4 regions of the Butyrivibrio fibrisolvens genome follow, and region 2 is predicted to be linked to each of the others. Evidence: predicted binding sites of a transcription regulator. Region 2 holds the regulator's gene; each other region holds the start of a gene.
The links. Region 2 encodes Rex, which represses fermentation and respiration genes when NADH is low (regulators of the CRP and FNR family bind a similar motif). Its sites were predicted from a motif close to ATTGTTAANTANTTAACAAT; they were not measured.
Positions count from the first base shown of each region.

Region 1 (5,582 bases), 1.5 Mb from region 2:
CTTGAACCCAAACGTATGCAATTGGTATACCCTTATATTGATAAGGAACCTAACATGGTACTGATCGAGGCTGTCAGAGGCGGCAAGCCAAGGATAGCTGTAGAAAGACCGCTTGTCATATATAAAGCACCGGGCGAATATACCAAAGAAGTATATGATATATATGGATATTAATGATATAGGTATTAATGAATTATAATAGCAAGTGGCAATAAATATGAGTAATAATATGAATAATAATACAAATAGTAAATGTGGAATGCTCTATCTGTGTGCAACCCCCATAGGCAATCTTAAAGATATAACAGCAAGAGTTTTAGAGACTCTTAATATGGTTGATATCATAGCTGCAGAGGATACCAGAAACAGCATACATCTTCTGACTCATTTTGATATACATACACCTATGACCAGCTACCATGAATACAACAAGGTAGACAAGGCCTATTATCTTATAGATCAGATGAAGGAAGGCAAGAACATCGCCCTTATAACAGATGCAGGAACTCCCGGAATATCTGATCCCGGTGAAGTCCTTGTTAAGATGTGCCATGAATCAGGCATCACAGTAACATCTCTTCCGGGACCGGCTGCATGCATCACAGCCCTGACTCTTTCCGGGCTTCCAACCAGAAGATTCTGTTTCGAAGGATTCCTGCCCGGAAGTGATGACAAGAAAGCCAGGAAAGATATCTTGGAAGATCTCAAGGATGAGAGTCGTACCATGATAATCTACGAAGCACCTCATCATCTAAAAGCGGCTCTTGCAGACCTGTATGAAACACTTGGCGACCGCAATATGGCTATCTGCAGAGAACTTACCAAGAGATTTGAAGAAGTAATGCCGACAACTCTTAAAGCTGCAATAGATTATTATAATGAAAACGACCCAAGAGGCGAATATGTCATGGTCATAGAAGGAAAGAGCCTTAATGACCAGAAAAAGGAAAAGCAAAAAGAGTGGCTTTCCATGTCAATAGAAGAGCACATGGAGTACTACGAAAGCCAGGGAGTATCTCATAAGGATGCTATGAAAAAAGTTGCATTAGATAGAGGCGTTCAGAAACGTGAAATCTATCAGGCATTAATAAAAAAAGACTAACAAGCTTTGAAAAGAGATCAAAGCCAGGAGGAGCAGTATGTCAGACAAGCATGTAGCCAAATATCCCCCCATGGGATGGAATTCATGGGACTGTTATGGAGCAAGTGTAACCGAGGAAGAACTCCTTGGTAATGCAAGATACATGGCAGAGAATCTTAAGGAGTACGGATGGGAGTATATAGTCTGTGACATTCAGTGGTCAGAGCCAACAGCAGATTCATGCTGGTATCACAAGTTCGCAGAGCTCAACATGGATGAGTATTCAAGACTTATCCCTGCAGAGAACAGATTCCCATCATCTAAAGGTGGACAGGGCTTTAAGCCTATAGCCGATCAGATCCATGATATGGGTCTTAAGTTCGGTATCCACATCATGCGCGGAATCCCGCGTCAGGCAGTTCATAGAAATACCAAGATACTTGGAACTGATAAGACAGCAAGAGACATAGCACATCCTGCATCTATCTGTGTATGGAATACAGATATGTACGGAGTTGATGCAAGTCAGGAAGGCGCTCAGGAATATTATGACTCAATATTTGAGCTTTATGCCAGCTGGGGAGTTGACTATGTCAAGGTTGATGACCTTGCAAGAGTTGACGTAGGACCTGACGCACCAGGAGCAGGTTTTTCTGAGATAAGACTTATCAGAAATGCAATCGAGAAGTGCGGAAGACCTATAGTCCTTAGCCTTTCACCGGGACCTGCAAGAGTTGACCAGAAGGACTTCCTGTTAGAGAATGCCAATATGTGGCGTATGACAGATGATTTCTGGGACAAGTGGGAACTTCTCTATGGCATGTTCGAAAGAGCTGATGCATGGGCAGGAATCGGATGCAAGGATCACTGGCCGGACTGTGATATGCTTCCTCTTGGTCACATCGGAGTAAGGACTACACCTGACAGGCATGATGACAGGATGACAAACTTCACTCAGGATGAGCAGAGACTTCTCATGACACTTTGGTGCATATTCAGATCACCTCTTATGTTCGGCGGAGAGCTTCGCGACAACGACCCGTTCACACTGGGTCTTCTTACTAACAAGAAACTCCTTAAGATGCACAGAGACGGACGTAAGGCTCGTCAGATCTCAAGGAAAAAAGACATAGTAACCTGGATGTCCAAGACCAAGGATGGCATAAAATATCTTGCGATCTTCAATCTTAATGATGAAGTCAAAGAAGTAAAGCTTAAGTTTGAAGACTATGGTTTTGATAAAGATGCAAAAGTCAGCTGTACAGAGATATGGTCAGGACGACAGGGAAGTCTTGAAAACGGAGACAAGATAGCTCTTAATCCTCACGGATGCATGTGTTTTGAGATAGAGGCATGATAGCTTCATTCTTGAATAACAGGCTAATGTTTTTGGTCAAAATTGCCGATATAATACTTGGCGAATGTCCATGTGGAACGTTAACAAAAGCTAACGTTCCACATACTTAAAATACAAGGAATTTTACAATTTTTTAACTTTGTATTTTGGATTTTATGATGACATAGACCTTAAAACCATGTATAATGACGGGTGTAGATTGGTAAACTTTTATCATACTAATCTTTATGCTGCAAAACATTTTTGCAGCTAACGATTGAATTTGTGATAGGTTATCAGACACAAGTTTTCGTGTGGAAACTCACTCCACATTTCAACCGCAAATTTTTAATTGTCCATAAAGGAGGCTTAAAAAATGAGCAATGTAGATTTATCACAGTATGGCATCTCTGATGTCAAAGAAGTTGTTTACAATCCTTCATACGAACAGCTTTTCAAGGATGAGACAGATCCTTCTCTTACAGGTTTTGATAAGGGTCAGGAAACAGAGCTTGGCGCTGTTAACGTTATGACAGGTATTTACACAGGACGTTCTCCTAAAGATAAGTTCATCGTAGAAGATGAGAAGTCTAAGGATACAGTATGGTGGACATCTGAAGAATATCCTAACGATAACCACAGAGCATCACAGGCTGCATGGGATGCTTGTAAGAAGCTTGCAGTAGAAGAGCTTTCAGGCAAGAAGCTTTATGTTATAGATGGTTTCTGCGGAGCTAATGAAGGAACACGTCTTGCTGTTCGTTTCATCATGGAAGTAGCTTGGCAGGCACACTTTGTTAAGAACATGTTCATCCGTCCTACAGATGAAGAGCTTGCTAACTTCAAGCCTGACTTCGTTGTTTACAACGCTTCTAAGGCTAAGGTTGAGAACTACAAGGAACTTGGACTTAACTCTGAGACAGCAGTTCTTTTCAACGTAACATCTAAGGAACAGGTTATCCTTAACACATGGTACGGCGGAGAGATGAAGAAGGGTCTGTTCTCAATGCAGAACTATTTCCTTCCTCTTCAGGGCATCGCTTCTATGCACTGCTCAGCTAACACAGATATGGAAGGTAAGCACACAGCTATCTTCTTCGGTCTTTCAGGAACAGGTAAGACAACACTTTCTACAGATCCTAAGAGACTCCTCATCGGTGATGACGAGCACGGCTGGGATGACAACGGCGTATTCAACCTTGAGGGTGGATGCTATGCTAAGGTTATCGGCCTTGACAAAGAGTCTGAGCCTGATATCTACAATGCTATCAAGAGAAACGCTCTCCTTGAGAACGTAACAGTAGCTGCTGACGGCAAGATCGATTTCGATGACAAGTCCGTAACAGAGAATACTCGTGTATCATATCCTATCGAGTTCATCGATAAGATCGCACAGAAGGTTAACAAGATCTCTTCAGGTCCTGATGCTGATAACGTAATCTTCCTTTCAGCTGATGCTTTCGGAGTACTTCCTCCAGTATCAATCCTTACACCTGAGCAGACTAAGTACTACTTCCTGTCTGGTTTCACAGCTAAGCTTGCTGGTACAGAGAGAGGTATCACAGAGCCTACTCCTACATTCTCAGCTTGCTTCGGTCAGGCATTCCTTGAGCTTCATCCTACAAAGTATGCTGAAGAGCTCGTTAAGAAGATGGAGAAGTCCGGTGCTAAGGCTTACCTTGTAAATACAGGTTGGAACGGAACAGGTAAGAGAATCTCTATTAAGGATACTCGTGGTATCATCGATGCAATCCTTAACGGTGATGTTCTTAAGGCTCCTACTAAGAAGATTCCATTCTTCGATTTCGAAGTTCCTACAGAGCTTCCTGGAGTTGATCCTGCAATCCTTGATCCTAGAGATACATATGCTAACGCTTCTGAATGGGAAGAGAAGGCTAAGGATCTTGCATCAAGATTCCAGAAGAACTTCGTTAAGTACACAGGAAATGAAGCTGGTAAGGCACTTGTATCTGCAGGTCCTCAGCTCTAATAAAAAGTTTATCCTATGGCTTAATAGATCTTAAATATTTTCGCCCCTGGTCTTGTGATCAGGGGCGTTTTTAACACGCTAAGGCATGAGGTTAGTTATGGGGAATATTGTATTAACACCGGATCAAAAAGTGTATATTATACTTCTTGTATCATTAATATGCGTAGTAGTATTGGTACTGATACTAAAAAAGTTTAAGGTTCCAAAGCCGCCACTTGTGGATGAGCTTGAAGGCCATGACTTTGAATATTACTGCGCTGATCTTCTGAAGATGAATGGCTTTTCAAAAGTTGAAGTAACCAAAGGTTCAGGAGACTTTGGCGCTGATATCTTATGTGAAAGAAACGGAATCACATATGCCATTCAATGTAAGTGCTATGACAAGGATGTTGGAGTTCATGCGGTTCAGGAAGTATATGCAGCCAAGGACTATTATGACAGGATGGTGGCAGCAGTACTTTGCAACCAGTACTTTACAACTCCTGCAGCTATGATGGCTGACAAATTAAATGTTATGCTCTGGGACAGGGATTATCTGGATATGCTGCATGCAAGCTGTAAAGTTTAGAAAGTAACTTCCCGCCTGTAATAAGACCTTCTTCTAATAAACAGGGGGGTCTTGTAAAACATAGAGAGCTTGTGATATCCCGGGAAGGATGAGAAGAACCTGTTGACAGATCAGGTCATAAATAAGGAGAGTCTGTTTTGATTAACAAACTCTCCTTGTTGCAATAACATATATATTTTAATATGACTCAATATGAATGATCTAGAAAACTAGCTTACAGCATAATACACTCAGTTACTTCAGTGCCATGAAATCACTATAATCATATGATTTCGGTTCTACTTTGCTTTCGCTAATATAGTAAGGATTATTTTCTGCCCATGCAGCTACAACCATTGTCTGAGGATCAAAATCATTGGCAGTATGAGAAGCAAAGTATTCGCTTGTTCTGTCATTTACAAGGTATCCGCCAAGCATCTGGTAAGTTCCGGAGTCAAGAGGCTTTCCGGCATCTTGTACAGTCCAGGATACGGTACCCTCAGCATATCCATTGACAAAAGGATAAACCCATGTGGTAATCCCTTCATTGCCGGTAGAGCTTCCTGCAAATTTAGAAGTAATAGAATTTATTGTTCCTGTAAATCTATCTTTGATATACACTCCAGAT
Region 1 is NZ_CP065800.1:601,942-607,523, reverse strand. It holds gene I7804_RS02430 (tRNA1(Val) (adenine(37)-N6)-methyltransferase) at 1-174, shown strand, start outside; gene rsmI (16S rRNA (cytidine(1402)-2'-O)-methyltransferase) at 230-1,102, shown strand; gene I7804_RS02420 (glycoside hydrolase family 27 protein) at 1,140-2,438, shown strand; gene pckA (phosphoenolpyruvate carboxykinase (ATP)) at 2,794-4,407, shown strand; gene I7804_RS02410 (restriction endonuclease) at 4,505-4,975, shown strand; gene I7804_RS02405 (hypothetical protein) at 5,210-5,582, opposite strand, start outside.
Region 1: a site for Rex is predicted at 2,637-2,656, ahead of pckA (phosphoenolpyruvate carboxykinase (ATP)). Genes of this name have one in related genera too.

Region 2 (5,582 bases):
CTCCAAGCTTCCTTGAGCTCAAAGCTCCGATTATCCCTGCAAGCACATCGCCTGATCCTGCAGTTGCCATGCCACTGTTACCTGATATATTAACATACATCTGCCTCTTACCGGCTCCCGCCACGACAGACCTTGCATCCTTACATATTACTACACAGTTATAATACTCCGAAAGTGCCAAAGGCCACTTCAGCATATTTTCCTTAACATCATAGACCGTAACAGGCTCAGGACGTTCATCGCCAAATGCAGCATTGTAAAGCCTTGCAAACTCTGCAACATGAGGAGTTATCACAAGCTGCTTGTCTTTAGAGTCAGAATAGGCTCTTGCAAGCTCACTTATATGTCTATCTTGTGCTATCAGAGTAATAGCATCTGCATCCGCAACAAGGAACTTGTCATAGTGTTCTAGTACGATGCTAAGGATGGCCTTAGCAACCATTCCTGTTCCAATCCCTGGGCCTATAACTATAGCGGACGCCCACTTCATGTTTTCAATAAGTATATCTCTGATCTTGTCTATATTGCTGTCAGTCTCAATATTGGCATATGAATCAAACATTGCCTCAGGAATACTGCTCTTAATAGCTTCTACATTAGCAGGTGTCGTAAATACTTTGACCATACCGGCGCCTGTATGGAACGCTGACTTGGAACACAGAAGGCATGCGCCCGTAACCTTATCGCTTCCGGCAATGACTAAAACCTTGCCGAATGTTCCCTTATTACCATAGCCAACTCTCCTTGGAAGAAGGTCTTCGGGACCCTCATCAAAGAAAAAATATTCAGGAAGATTCCCAAGAAAACCGTCCACTGTAATACCGACATCTTCTACAAATAACTGCCCGCAGTACTCAGTGCCGGGGTACAGCAGCTGTCCCATCTTGGCAAAATTAAATGTAACAGTAAGGTCCGCCTTAACAGCAAGAAGATGAACACTTCCCGTATCAGTATCTATGCCGGATGGAATATCAACAGCAACAACAAGTGTAGACTCGTCCTTGAGCTTCTTGCATTCATTGATATACATTATAGCTTCGACATATTCGCCTTCTACATCTTTGGTACATCCGATTCCAAGGACAGCATCTACTATGATATCCCATTCCATTTGTGATTTGGTGGCTCGTACATTGGAAAAAGTGTCCATTGGAATATTGTACGCCTCTGCGCATTTCTTCTGGGATGCAGTATCAGGGTTAGAGTCCTTGTCATCAACAAGAGCTATCTGCACTCTGTAGCCATGCTGATACAAAATCCTTCCGATAGCTATCCCGTCACCGCCATTGCCGCCGTGTCCTGCAACGATCAGAACATTAAAAGCTCTGGAAGTGTGCATAGCTCTCTTCCACTCACCGATTCTGGCAGCAACAGCCAGAGCAGCTCTTTCCATAAGCACGATGGATGGAACCCCAAAGTGCTCTGAAGTATTACGATCGCATGTTTTCATTTCTTTGGCTGTTACTAAATACTGCATATGTCCCCTTTTTGCTTATTATGAATGAGTCAGTACTAATTATTGACCAATTACGAATAAGCCAGTACATTACGTCTGTATGGATCCTGACCCCGGAGTTCTGATCCTGTGATTTCTCTCGGGATCATATTCCATATCGAATATATCTATAACTTCAGGTCCGAAGATATCATGCATATATGAATACAGGTTGAAATTCTCCATCTCACCTTCCTGAAGTCTAATGACCTGTTTCTTGAGCTCTTTTCTCGTATTGGATAGCCACTCATCGATCTCGTTGATCTCATCTGTATTGCGATGAAGTCTTTCGTAGCATACAGACATGGATGCAACCATAACCTTATAATTGAGCTGATATATCTCTCTGGGAAGCCCCAAAAGCTGATCTTCAAGCTCTTCGATCTGGGAATTGCAATCTCCTATAAGTCTCTTCCTGTCATCAAGTTCCTTACCCGCGGACTTATCGCCCTTATTAAGCCTGTCAGATATGCCTATTACTTCATCAAGAAGTGTCTTCTTAAGGCGCTTTATATCCTTGATCTTTTGCTTGAACCTAGCCTGCTCATCCACAAGCTTATTAAGCTCATCGGCAAGAGTCTGCAGCTCATCACTAACACCCTCTTCACCAAAGAGCATCTTCCACTTCTCATCAGTTGTTACAATTGGTATATTCTTGCCAAGTAGAGCCGGCATATAGACATCTTCTTCTCTGGACATAGCATCCTTCCTCTTAGGCACGACTATATCTCAAACAACGAAAACCTGCATTTAGTATTTCGGATAATCCCCCGATTTAATTTAGAATATACTAAAACTCTTCACTTCGACGGACCGGTATATCCAAAGTCTTTAGAGAAAGCTCTATACTTATTATACTATATTTCATCAATATAAATGACAGGCCGCCGGAATCACCTAAGTCCCGGCACAGCCTGCCAATCACTATCGATTTATATATTGCCCAAAATCACTTCTTACCGCCATGGAATCTTTCATAACGGTTAATGTTGTATGACAGCTTCATAAGGCTGTCTGAAAGATGAACATTCTCAACCTGAACATTCTCCGGAACATCAAGATCCACATGAGCAAAGTTCCATATTGCCTTGATGCCTGCCTTAATAAGTCTGTCGGCCATTGGGACTGCCTGCTCCTTGGGAATTGTGAGAACTGCGATATCGATATTGTTCTTCTTGATAAAATCCTCGATCTCTTCTATCGGACGTATCTCAACATCGCCAATCATCTTGCCTTGAAGAGCCGGGTCACGGTCAAATGCACCCTTGAAAACAAATCCTCTTGTTGAAAAATTGGTATAACCCGCCAGAGCTGTACCAAGATTACCCGTTCCTATAATGATGAGCTGGTGCTTCTTATCAATGCCAAGTATCTTACTGATCTCATCATACAGATACTCTACATTATAGCCATAGCCCTGTTGTCCAAATCCACCGAAATTGTTGAAATCCTGCCTTATCTGTGAGGCTGTAACCTTCATTATGTCAGAAAGTTCCTGAGATGAAATCCTCTCTACTCCGCTAGCCTTAAGCTCACCAAGATATCTGAAATAACGGGGCAGGCGGCTGACTACTGCCTGGGATATTTCTTTATCCATGCGCCTTCCTCCTGATCTGTTATTATTGTTAATTTTGTATCACTCTATAATTGTAGCGAATCGTTAAACTTTAGTCAATTGAAATTATATCCTAATCAGTGTAATATATTGCTGTTATGAATAAAATACAAGGCCAGCCATTTCAAGACTGAGCCTGCATTTCAAAGCACAAATGATGCGAGGTATATCATGTTACTTTCATGTCACAATATATGTAAATCTTTCGACGGTAAAGACATCTTAAAAGGTGTTTCTTTTCACATAGAAGCAAATGAAAAAGCAGCTATCGTCGGTATTAACGGAGCCGGCAAGACTACACTTTTAAAGATAATAACAGGGCAGCTGTCACCTGACGAAGGCGAAGTTGTTTTTGCCAAGGATACAAGTTTTGGATACCTGGCACAGAACCAGAACATAGATTCAGGCAATACGATCTATGATGAACTTAAGCTTGTCAAAAAAGATACGATAGAGCTTGAAGAGAAGATCCGCGAAGCTGAAGAACAGATGAAGGTCCTTACAGGAGACGACCTTACAAAGCTCATGAATGACTACACCGCAATGACTCACCACTTCCAGCTTATCGACGGATACGCCTGGCAGAGCGAAGTCGCCGGAGTAGCCAGAGGTCTTGGCTTTACAGATGAAGAGTTCGGAAAGTCCATCAGTACCCTCTCCGGAGGCCAGAAGACAAGAGTTGCCCTTGGTAAGCTCCTTCTCCAAAAGCCTGACCTTATCATCCTTGACGAGCCCACCAACCATCTTGATATGAATTCCATACAGTGGCTTGAGACCTATCTTCTCAACTACAAGGGCGCCGTACTGATCGTATCCCACGATCGTTACTTCCTTGATAAGATAGCAGGCAAGATCGTCGAGATCGACCAGACAAAGGCCGGCATCTACAACGGCAACTACTCTTTCTATGCTACAGAAAAAGAAAAGCGCCGCGCTATAGCATGGCACGCCTACATCAATCAGCAGCAGGAGATCAAGCACCAGCAGGAAGTAATCGATAAGCTTAAGAGCTTCAACCGTGAGAAATCCATAAAGCGTGCTGAGAGCAGGGAAAAGATGCTTGAGAAGATCGAGCGTATCGAAAAGCCTACAGAAGTTGATGATGAGATGAAGATAAAGCTCACACCATCCTGCGTATCAGGTAATGACGTACTAAATGTAGAAGGCATCTCCAAATCCTTTGAAAATGCCCACCTTTTTGAGAATATATCATTCGAAATAAAAAGAGGCGAGCGCGTAGCGATCATCGGCGATAACGGAACCGGTAAGACCACAATGCTCAAGATCATCAACGGTCTTCTTCCTCCTGATGCAGGCAAGATAACCCTTGGCGTCAAAGTTCACCCTGGTTACTACGATCAGGAACACCACGTGCTTCATGATGAAAAGACTCTTTTTGAAGAAATTTCAGATGAGTATCCAACTCTTAATAATACAGAGATAAGAAATACGCTTGCTGCCTTCCTCTTTACTGGCGAAGACGTATTTAAGCGTGTCGGCGACCTCTCCGGTGGTGAAAAGGGTCGTATGTCACTTGCAAAGCTTATGCTCTCTGAAGCTAATCTCTTGCTTCTCGATGAGCCTACAAACCACCTTGATATTACAAGTAAGGAAGTTCTTGAAAGTGCTCTTAACGGCTATGAGGGAACTGTCCTGTACGTAAGCCACGACAGATACTTCATCAACAAGACTGCTACCAGGATCCTGGATCTTACAAACGGCGTACTTGTTAACTATCTTGGTAACTACGACTATTATCTCGAGCACCATGATGAGCGTATGGCTCAGATCCTTGCAGGTAATCAGTCTGCTACTGCTACCGCTGCTGCAAGCGGAGTACTTCTTGGAGGCCAGAGCGTTTCTAGCTTAGGAAGTACAAATACTTCATCTGCTTCAGGTTCGATCAAAGCTAACAGCTTCCAGTATGCAGGTGACAGTGCCGATGCTACAGACGGCAAGGCCGACTGGAAAGCCCAGAAAGCCGCTGCTGCCCAGCAGAAGAAGAAGGAAAAAGAGCTTAAAGCCTGCGAAGAAGAAATCGCAAAACTTGAAGAGCGTAACGAAGTCCTGAATGAAGAAATGTCCAGACCTGAGATCGCAACAGACCTTGCAGAACTTCGTAAGCGCACGGACGAGCAGGAAGACATAACAGCAAAACTCGAAGTACTGTATGATAAGTGGGCAATGCTTTCTGAGTAATACAGGTTATAGATTGTTATAAAACTAATAAAAAGAGGGTGTTATCTTCTATTCCAGAAGATTCACCCTCTTTAAGTATCACTCAATTTCTTCTATTGTCAGGTCAGGAAAGAGCCTGTCGCTCTTGATCTCGCTGCCGTTATTCTTTGAGCAGAAAGCCACTCCTTTATACTCAATTGTTTCGCCAGCTTTAATGGTAATGACTTCCTTATCAATAAAGTTCAGCGAGTGCGGGATCATCAAATTCAATCTCTTCTTCAGTTGAATATGGTA
Region 2 is NZ_CP065800.1:3,256,283-3,261,864, forward strand. It holds gene I7804_RS13610 (NAD(P)H-hydrate dehydratase) at 1-1,477, opposite strand, end outside; gene I7804_RS13615 (hypothetical protein) at 1,547-2,194, opposite strand; gene I7804_RS13620 (redox-sensing transcriptional repressor Rex) at 2,445-3,092, opposite strand; gene abc-f (ribosomal protection-like ABC-F family protein) at 3,282-5,309, shown strand; gene I7804_RS13630 (hypothetical protein) at 5,521-5,582, opposite strand, start outside.

Region 3 (5,582 bases), 910 kb from region 2:
GAACACAGGTACCTGAAGGAGCATCTACATGTCCTAACTGCGGAGCAGCAATGGCACCAAAGTCTCAGGCTCAGCAGATGAATCAGGCACTTCAGAATGCAGGTCAGAGCCTGAATGCAGCAGGAACTAAGGCTAAGGATGTTGTCAAGAAACTTGACAACAAGCAGCTTGGCATGATCGGCGCAGGTATTGTTGCTGTTATCGTAGTTATCTTTATCTTAAAGGCAATCTTTGGAGGAAGTGGATTAAAGGGCACTTACACTAATGGTTATACAACTATGACTTTTGAAGGCAGCAAGATAACATTTAACATGATGGGCGTAGAGTTTACTGCCAAGTACAAGGTTAAAAAGGACAAGATCGTATTAGATTCAAAGTCTATTGCATTTACACAAGAAGCTCTTGATTATTTTGAAGATGAGCTTGATATGGATGAGGATGATATCCAGGATGAGCTTGACGATCTTGTAGATGATATGGAAGATGATCCATCTGCAAGCTACAAGTATGACAAGAAGAAAAAGGTCCTTACTATGGACGGAATAGAATATTACTATGCAGAGAACTATAAGGTAGGACCAAACGGAACATATGTTTCTGATGACGCAGAAGATGTAACACTTACATTCAAGAATGGCGAACTTACATATGATAATGATGGTGATGATGAGACATTATCCTATTATTGCTATGATGATGGCCATGATGTATATGTTGTATTCTATGGCTTAGAGTTCGAAGATTCCGAATTCTATCACACATATTACACATCAAGATTTGAGTTTGATGATGATGAAATTGAGATTAATGATATCACTTTCGAGAAAGAGTGATCTATATTTTAGGAAATGAAAGTTTGAAAGTGTTCCACTTTCAAACCCAAATATACTCTTAAGACATGATAAAAGGATGCCGCTATTGCAAAAAAGCAATCAAGTGGCATCCTTTTTTGTGTGCTTTAGATGCAAATGTTCATTGTAAATGTCATAGCAGCATTACTTGACGAAAGCGCAAAAGCATTGAGCCAGGCAGGAAGTGCATTTTTGAAAAAAGTGGCTGGATTAGTTTTGGCGATGAATACTTAAATTGGTAGTGAATTTTCTTAAACCAGAATGTCGATGTTTTGTCCAATTGTATTGTAGGAGTTTCCTGTTCCTTTGGATCCGTACCCAGTTATGCTGCCATTAAAAGACTTGGCAACTTCATTGAACATAGCACTGGCTTTGGTGGGATCTAGTTTCTTGGTGATCTTCTGAGCATTGGGATATCCGACAGGACTTACAGGGTCAATAGTACCAGATACTTCTGATGGTTTTTGTACAGACTGTGCATATGCAGATGATACCTCGGAATTATTGGTAAGGGCATAATTAAGAGGCTGAGTAAAAGAAACACTGCTATATGCACGCATTGCTTTTATAGCTCCAACTGCCATATTCCTAGTCCTTTCATTTTGAAAAAAGAAACGATATGACGACTATTTCTATAATAACATAACGACAGCAAAAAGCAAGTAGGCATACCTATGACCAGTCAAACTTCGACTGGTGAGTTGGCTTGATCATTGAGTCGCGGTATACTCGAAGACTTTGCCGAGGCTGGCGGAATATAAAACATTGCCGCGCTGTTAATTGTTTTATAAATTCATGGCATGATATCTGAAGCTTTTTATTCTGGGGTCCAAACTCGCTTCGCTCAGACATGTGGACCCCTGGCAGAATAAAAAGCTCCATCTATCACGCTCATGAATTTTATAAAACAATTAAATAGCGCGGCAATGTTTTATATTCCGTCAGTCTCGGCAAAGTTTTCGAGTATACCGCTGCGGCCAAGAGTAAAGCTGAGAACATCCCTTCGACTCTGAAATAACGCGGGTTCAATAAAGAAAGATTAGTGATGGATGATAAGATTGAAAATGATCCGTTTTTAAATTCGGCTTGATGTAGCGAGATTCATTAAGCTTAACTGTTAGTTGTTTGCTTGGCTAGCGGCATTAGATTAAAGGCTGAAGTTTGAAAGTTTTCCACTTTCAAACCCGAATTGATGTAGCGAGATTCCTTAAGCTTAACTGTTAGTTGCTTGGTCTGTGACATGGGGTAAAAATGCATGATTAAGGTGTATTTGGTGCATAAAAATGCATGGATGCAAGCTGTTAGAGAATGCGGGAATGTGCCAAATATCGGTATAAAAAGAATAAGGGTATTGTAAAACGTAAATATAGATTATGATAGAGTGAATTTAATCTGTGTTTTCAAAAGAAAAAATGAAAAAAAATATTGAAAAAATCCTCAAAAATTTGATAGATGCATTGAAAAATATTTGAAAAATTGGTCCCAAAAATAGGCTGATGAGGGGCTGAGATAAATATGTTAAATTGCTGGAAAGTTAGTAACAACAACAAAAACAGGAATTTTCACAGAATAAAATAACAAGTGATAATTTAAGACGAATGTGCAAAATTAATTTTTTAAAAATCAAAATAAATTAATTTTGTGATATTGACATTTTCAGACTAAAGACTAGAATATATTTAACATTTAAATTTTCGCAGATTAAAGCGGCGGAGTGAAAAATAATATATATTCAGGTGGAGGTTGAAATGTCTAGAGTTTACAATTTTTCAGCTGGTCCGGCAGTTCTTCCGGAAGAGGTTCTTTTAGAAGCACAGAGAGAAATGCTTGATTATCATGGATGTGGCATGTCAGTTAATGAGATGAGCCATCGTTCCAAAACTTTTGATTCTATTATCCAGACAGCTGAACAGGACTTGAGAGATCTGTACAACATCCCTGATAACTATAAAGTTCTTTTCCTTCAGGGAGGAGCAAGTCAGCAGTTCGCAGCAATCCCTATGAATCTTATGAAGAATAAGAAGGCAGGTTACATTATCACAGGTCAGTGGGCTAAGAAGGCATGTCAGGAAGCTTCTATCTATGGTGAAGCTGTGCAGCTTGCTTCCAGCGCTGATAAGACATTCTCATATCTTCCGGATTGTTCTGATCTTCCTATCACAGATGATATGGACTATGTATACATCTGCAAGAACAATACGATCTATGGAACACACTTTAACACACTTCCTAATACTAAGGGTAAAGACCTTGTAGCAGACGTATCTTCCTGCTTCCTTTCAGAGCCTGAAGATATCTCCAAGTACGGAATTATCTACGGCGGTGTTCAGAAGAATGTAGGACCTGCAGGTCTTGTTATCTCTATCATCCGTGAGGATCTTATCCGTGATGATGTACTTCCGTTCACACCTACAATGCTCAAGTTTAAGACTCAGGCAGACAATGGTTCTCTTTACAACACACCTAACTGCTGGTCTATCTACATCTGCGGCCTTGTATTCAAATGGCTCAAGGCTCAGGGCGGTCTCGTAGAGATGCAGAAGAGGAATGAAGAGAAGGCCAAGATCCTCTATGACTATCTTGATCAGTCCAAGATGTTCAAGGGAACAGTTCGTGCAGAAGACAGATCTCTTATGAACGTTCCATTTGTAACAGATTCTGAAGAGCTCAATGCCAAGTTTATCAAAGAGGCTACTGCTGAGGGGCTTGTATCACTTAAGGGACACAGAACAGTTGGCGGTATGAGAGCTTCTATCTACAATGCAATGCCTAAGGAAGGTGTTGAGAAGCTTGTTGCATTCATGAATCAGTTCGAGAAGGCTAATGGCTGATTTTTTATAAAACACAGTGAATGATAAGGCATGGTCTGAATTGTTCGAAAGGCCTTATTGCTTTCCGATTCACTGAATCACGAAACATGCAAAAATACATTTTTTGATATATACGGTCAATAAGTCGTTAGATCATATACTTGATGCATTCAGGCATCAGAAAGAGGAGCTATGTACAAATATAAATGTTTAAATCCGATTGCCAAGATCGGTCTTAATAACTTTACAGAGAATTTTGAAGCAACTGATAATGTAGACGATGCAGATGGTATTCTTGTAAGAAGTGCTGTAATGCATGATATGGAGTTCTCAGACAATCTTCTTTGCATTGCAAGAGCAGGTGCAGGCGTTAACAATATCCCACTTGAGAAGTGTGCTGAGAAGGGTATCGTAGTATTTAATACACCAGGAGCTAATGCCAACGGTGTTAAGGAGATGGTAATAGCTGCTATGCTCCTTGCATCACGTGATATCATCGGCGGCGTAGAATGGGTTAAGGCTAATGCCGGAGATCCTGAGATCGCCAAGGTTACAGAGAAAGCTAAGAAGAAATTTGCAGGTAATGAGATCATGGGCAAAAAGCTCGGTATCATCGGACTTGGTGCTATCGGCGTAAGAGTTGCCAATGCTGCTAAGCTTCTTGGAATGGATGTATATGGTTATGATCCATACCTTTCTGTTAATGCTGCATGGAACATGTCTTCAGATGTTCACCATGTAACTAATGTAGATGATATATACTCAAAGTGTGATATTATTACTATTCATGTACCTCTTCTTGAATCTACCAAGGGCATGATCGGTGCAGAAGCTATTGCTAAGATGAAAAAGGGTGTCATCCTTCTTAATCTTGCAAGAGATATTCTGTGCGATGAAGCTGCAGTATTGTCAGGAATCAATTCCGGCAAGATCCGCAAGTATGTAACTGACTTCCCGAATACAACTACCGCAGGTCATGACAACTGTATCGTAATCCCACACCTTGGTGCATCTACAGAAGAGTCTGAAGATAACTGCGCTATCAAGGCTGTTATGGAGATGATGGAGTATCTTGAGAATGGTAACATCTCCAACTCAGTTAACTATCCTGATGTAAACCTTGGTGTATGTGTAAGACCTCGTATTGTAATCTTCCATAAGAATGTTGCTAACATGATCACCAAGTTCACAAGAGAGTTTGGTAATGAAGGCATCAACATCACAGATATGGCTAATAAGTCCAAGGGTGAATATGCATATACGATCATGGATTTCGAAGATGCCATTAAGGATGAAACTGTTAAGAAGCTTCAGGAGATCGAAGGCGTATTCCGCGTAAGAGTAGTTCGTAAGGATCTGTGATATTATATTGCAGACTTTTTCGATAAGCCCTTTGAGGGCTGGAGATAGGTTGATCTATATAGCAATTTATCTCCAACAGACCTAGATTTTAGGTCCGGAGATAACTTAATTTATTGAGTTATCTCCTACAGGCCTGGATTTTAGGCCCAGAGATAACTCGATTTATTGAGTTATCTCTTACAGACCCGGATTTTGGGTCCTTTAACCAACACTGCGATGTACAGGTAATAGCATAGTCCTTAGCATCGGATAGAGGATGTCGCGTTTTGGGCGTGGCATCCTTTTTGTTGCACAAGACCTACAAATTCATTTGCCGGTCGTAAGAACATGGAGCACTAAGTGCGGAATGTTCGTGTGCGAAATCGAGTAGGAGTCAGCCTACTCGATCAGCCGGGGCAGTATTACCAATGGATATGCCGGGACAATCTGTTTATAGATCATTGTTATGTTGTAAAAGAAAATATTAACATACCAAAAAACACATAAAAAATGCCAAATGATACTCAAAATTTGATATCATTGTATATGTGTTTGTTCTTTTAGATTCATATATTCAAAC
Region 3 is NZ_CP065800.1:2,343,834-2,349,415, forward strand. It holds gene I7804_RS09645 (zinc ribbon domain-containing protein) at 1-833, shown strand, start outside; gene I7804_RS09650 (hypothetical protein) at 1,103-1,435, opposite strand; gene serC (3-phosphoserine/phosphohydroxythreonine transaminase) at 2,600-3,682, shown strand; gene I7804_RS09660 (3-phosphoglycerate dehydrogenase family protein) at 3,854-5,023, shown strand.
Region 3: a site for Rex is predicted at 2,308-2,327, ahead of serC (3-phosphoserine/phosphohydroxythreonine transaminase). Genes of this name have one in related genera too.

Region 4 (5,582 bases), 970 kb from region 2:
ATGACTGTTCCAGATTCTTCAAGATCAATCCTGATGAGACACTTGCTGTAGCTCAGGAACTATATGAGAAGAAGCTTACAACTTATCCAAGAACAGATGCCAGAGTATTATCATCTGCTATCTGTAAGGTAATAGATAAGAATATATCAGGTCTTACCAATTATCCTCAGGCAGGTGTGTATGCTAAGTCGATCCTGCAGCACGAGTCATATAAAGGTATAGCCAAGACCAGGTACTGCGATGATAAGGCGATAACCGATCACTATGCTATCATACCTACAGGCCAGGGCTTATCTGCACTTTCCGGATGCTCTGCTACTACACAAAAGGTATACGAGATCATTGTAAGAAGATTCCTTGCTATATTCTTCCCGGCTGCTCAGTATCAGAAGGTTGCGCTTGATCTTGAACTTCAGCTCAGTCAGTCCAAGGAATTGCCCGGAGGTGAGAGCGTTCCATACAAAGAGCACTTCTACAGTAACTTCAAGGTTCTATCTTCAAAGGGCTATCTTCATGTGATGGATTATTCTTTCTTTAAGAAAAAAGAAAAAGACAGTGAGGGTGAAAACAGTGCTGAAAATGAAGAGCAGATGACGGATGAAGCTTTCTTTGAAGAACTTCAGAAGATCAGAAAGGGAAGTAAGATCCCTGTATCCGGAATGTCTGTAAAGGAAGGTGAGACAGCTCCGCCTAAGCGCTATAATTCAGGAACCATGATCCTTACAATGGAGAATGCAGGACAGTTTATAGAAGATGAAGAATTAAGATCCCAGATCAAGGGAAGCGGAATCGGAACATCAGCAACACGTGCCGGTATCCTTACCAAGCTTTTTGCCATCAAGTATCTGAATCTTAACAAGAAGACGCAGATCATAACACCTACGCAGCTGGGCGAGATGGTATATGAGACAGTAGCTATATCAATGAAGCCTATGCTCAATCCTGCACTTACCGCGTCCTGGGAGAAAGGACTTACAGGAGTTGCAGAAGGTGCTATTTCTGAAAAAGAATACATGGACAAGCTGGACGACTTCGTATCAAGAAGAACCAATCAGGTCAAAGAGAACAATTACAAGAACCAGCTGATGCAAAGGTTCAGGACGATAGATCAGTACTATCCTGAAGCTAAGAAGTCATCGGGTTCGAAAGCATCAGGTGCTAAAGGATCTGGTGATAAAGCTAAGACATCATCTGGGAAAAACAGTTGAAATGGTTCTAAAAAAGCAATAACATTAAACAGCAATAAAAAATTAGAAAAGGCATTGAATACTTAATATTGAATATAAAATAATAAATTTGTTTTTATCAATGCAGGAGGAACTATTATGTTAGAAGCATATACTATTAAAAATATGTACGATTTAAATGAAACTATAGCAGCAGATCTTTTTGAGGGAGCTACATATCCTTGGGAAGTTCTCTCTAAGATCAAGGACTTCATAGCTGAGCTTGGTCCAAAGCTTCCTAAGGACAAGTTCGAGCAAAGAGGAGAGCATGTATGGGTAGCTAAGAGTGCTACAGTATTTGACTCAGCATATCTTGGAGACTATTGTATCATCGATGAAGATGCTGAAGTCCGCCAGTGCGCTTTCATTAGAGGTAATGCTATCGTGGGCAAGGGAGCTGTAGTAGGCAACTCTACTGAGCTTAAGAACGTAGTCCTTTTTAACAAGGTTCAGGTTCCTCATTACAACTATGTTGGAGACTCTGTCCTTGGAAACTACGCACATATGGGCGCAGGTTCTATCACATCCAATGTTAAGAGTGACAAGAAGCTTGTTGTAGTCAAGGATACAGCATCTGATGATAAGTGCGAGACAGGTCTTAAGAAGTTTGGTGCTATGCTAGGCGATCATGTAGAAGTTGGCTGTAACAGCGTACTTAACCCAGGTACCTGCATCGGAAGATGGTCCAATATCTATCCTACAAGCTGCGTGCGTGGATGCATTCCGGATCATCATATCTACAAGAATCAGGACAACATCGTGCCCAAGCATGACTAATACTATCTGCCTTGGTGACGATATGAGATATTAGGCAGTATTTATGCATAGCTTATATTTGTAATGTATAAAAAGCTGTTAAAAAAATATCATTCCCCATTGAAATTAAAGAGATTATATGCAAAAATAGGATTGGTGCTTGGCAGACACCAATCTATTTTTTTATTCGGTAGTAAGTAATGAAAGTTACTTTACAATACGAAAGGAGATTTTACATGATTTACTCAACAGAGGTAAAAAACATGTGCCCTGTAACTCAAGGGGTACACCATGGCGCAGCTCCCATTCCGGAAGAGGCTAAGTGGGTTAAGTCAAAAGAAATAAAGGACATCTCAGGCTATACACATGGTATCGGCTGGTGTGCTCCTCAGCAGGGCTGCTGTAAGCTTTCCCTTAACGTTAAGGAAGGTATCATTCAGGAGGCACTTGTAGAGACTATCGGATGTTCAGGTATGACACATTCTGCAGCTATGGCTTCAGAAATTCTTCCTGGCCTTACAGTTCTTGAAGCTCTTAACACAGACCTTGTTTGTGATGCTATTAATACAGCTATGAGAGAGCTCTTCCTTCAGATCGTTTATGGTAGATCACAGTCTGCATTCTCTGAAGACGGACTTCAGATCGGTGCAGGTCTTGAAGACCTTGGTAAGGGTAACCGTTCAATGGTTGGTACAACATACGGTACTCTTGAGAAGGGACCTCGTTACCTTGAGCTCACAGATGGTTACATTACAGATATCGCTCTTGATGAGAACGATGAGATCATCGGATACAAGTATGTTAACTTTGGTAAGATGATGGACTTCATCAAAGCTGGTGATGATGCCAACACAGCTCTTGAGAAGGCTAAAGGACAGTATGGACGTGTTGCTGATGCAGTTCGTTGCATTGATCCTAGACACGAGTAATTATAGGTAAGGAGGAATATAATAATGGCTTTATTTGAATCATATGAAAGAAGAGAGCCCCAGATCCTGGCTTGCCTTAAGGAGTATGGAATCTCTTCAATAGAAGAATGTAGAGATATTTGCATGAATGCTGGTATCGATGTTTACAAGCTCATCGAAGGCATTCAGCCAATTTGTTTTGAGAACGCTAAGTGGGCTTACACAGTAGGTGCTGCTATCGCTATCAAGAAGAACTGCCGTAAGGCTGCTGATGCTGCTGCAGCAATCGGTATCGGTCTTCAGGCTTTCTGTATCCCTGGATCAGTTGCTGATCGTCGTAAGGTAGGTCTTGGCCATGGTAACCTTGGTAAGATGCTCCTTGAAGAGGACACAGAGTGCTTCGCATTCCTTGCTGGTCACGAGTCATTCGCAGCAGCTGAGGGTGCTATCGGTATCGCTGAGAAGGCTAACAAGGTTCGTAAAAAGCCTCTTCGCGTTATCCTTAACGGTCTTGGAAAAGACGCTGCACAGATCATTTCTCGTATCAACGGTTTCACATATGTAGAGACTGAGTACGATTACTACACAGGTGAGGTTAAGGAAGTATTCAGAAAGTGCTACTCTAAGGATGCTAACTCTCCTCGTGCAAAGGTTAACTGCTACGGCGCTAACGACGTACAGGAAGGCGTTGCTATCATGTGGAAGGAGAACGTTGACGTATCTATCACAGGTAACTCAACTAACCCTACAAGATTCCAGCACCCAGTTGCAGGTACATACAAGAAAGAGCGTATTGAAGCTGGTAAGAAGTACTTCTCAGTTGCTTCAGGTGGTGGTACAGGTCGTACACTTCACCCAGATAACATGGCTGCAGGTCCTGCTTCCTATGGTATGACAGATACTATGGGTCGTATGCACTCAGACGCTCAGTTCGCAGGTTCATCTTCAGTTCCTGCTCACGTTGAGATGATGGGTCTTATCGGCGCTGGTAACAACCCTATGGTTGGTATGACTGTTTCTACAGCTGTATCTATCGAAGAGGCTGCAAAGGCTGGTAAGTTCTAATTATCAAACATAAGTGTAAGTAATGAAGGCCGTCACACTGTTTTGGTGTGGCGGCTTTTTTTGCTAAATAACCAGGCTTTAAACATTTCAAAATGCAATTTACGGTTTGATGTGCATTTCGTCGTATCAAAGATGCATTCTGTCGTATCTGGTAATTAAGAAATTTGATTTACTTGTATAATAATTATGGCTTTGTTGCGACTGGGGAAAACTAAAAGACTCAGAGGACATAGATAAGTATTACTGTTGCAGTAAATGGTTTATTATTATATTTGTTTGGAGGAGATACGCATTGACTTATCAGGTAAGAGAATCAGCTGGATTTAAGATTTTTGATATTGTAGGAATGATGATCATCGGAGGCTTTTCTATTGGAGGATACGGTTTTATTTTAAAATACCTAGTATTGGAATCAGCTATGGAATATGCGATATTTACAGGAATCAGCATCGCCTTTTTGGCGTTTATTGCATATTGTTTGTATCAATCTCTTTCCGATAAGAGAGTGGCAGTGACTGTTAATGAAAGGGATAGGTATTTTATCATCCAAAGGACTTTAGGAGCGCCTGAAACAGTATATGCCAATGAGATTACTGCCTGGTATGCCGATGTAATAACATATTTATCAAAAGGCGGTTTTAAGACCACCGATTGTATTACCATCAGGTATGGAGGTAGGAAGGTCAAAATCCCATATTATTTTGATAATTATGCAAGAATGGTCAATTCCCTTAAAAGGCTTGCAGGAAATCAGGCTCAGGGAGCACCAATAGATGAGAGCAAACTAAGTCCTGACAGTGCTATAGATTGTCTTGTAAAACAGCTCGATCCTGCAAAAACTTATGATTTTAACATAACTTATGTAACTGACTGTGCTTTTATAGGATTCAGACCTGATCATCATAAGGCTACAGCCTTGTTATACAGGCAGAATGGCAGAACTCTTCAGGAGTCATTCTTTACTTATCTTTGTTCACGTTTCGACGAGTGGGATGAAGATCTGGCAAGACAGCTAAGAGAGGTGAATTTTAATATCCGTCCTGTAAATGGTGGCTTTCCTGAGATGATCAGCTATGAGTCGCCAAAGGCAAGAAAGAAAAAAAGAGATGTTCAGGAACATGCTGAGGGGCTGTATTATTACCTTTTACAAAATCTTGGAGAGCCGGTTGGAATGTATGAAAATGCTGAACCCTTAAGTCAATATGCCGGAAAGATTTTGGGAGAGGAACTCTTATATGACGAAGTTGAGCATTTGTATTTTGTAGTATTTGATCAGTATATCCTTTGTATAGTTATGGCTGTTGACAACGATTGAACTGTTTTTTTAGGAACTCAAACTTTTCACTTGGACGTTTGAGTTAGGAAGAAAAGTGCAAGTTTGAAAGTGTTCCACTTTCAAACCCAAATTGATGACGCGAGCTCCATCAATTTGAACCATTAGTCACTCGTTTCACTCGCAACATGAGGTTAATTATGACATAATTGAAAATCCTACAGGAAGAAGCTGATTTCATGAAAACTTAATGCATATTTGTATACACAAAAACATACATAAATATTGCATTTACCTATATACATTAAAAACAATGTAGGTGTAGAATAAATCTGGCATTTGACCGATATAGAT
Region 4 is NZ_CP065800.1:2,283,867-2,289,448, forward strand. It holds gene I7804_RS09395 (DNA topoisomerase) at 1-1,208, shown strand, start outside; gene I7804_RS09400 (UDP-N-acetylglucosamine pyrophosphorylase) at 1,326-2,003, shown strand; gene I7804_RS09405 (iron-sulfur cluster assembly scaffold protein) at 2,219-2,911, shown strand; gene I7804_RS09410 (GGGtGRT protein) at 2,936-3,955, shown strand; gene I7804_RS09415 (hypothetical protein) at 4,248-5,270, shown strand.
Region 4: a site for Rex is predicted at 2,078-2,097, ahead of I7804_RS09405 (iron-sulfur cluster assembly scaffold protein). Genes of this name have one in related genera too.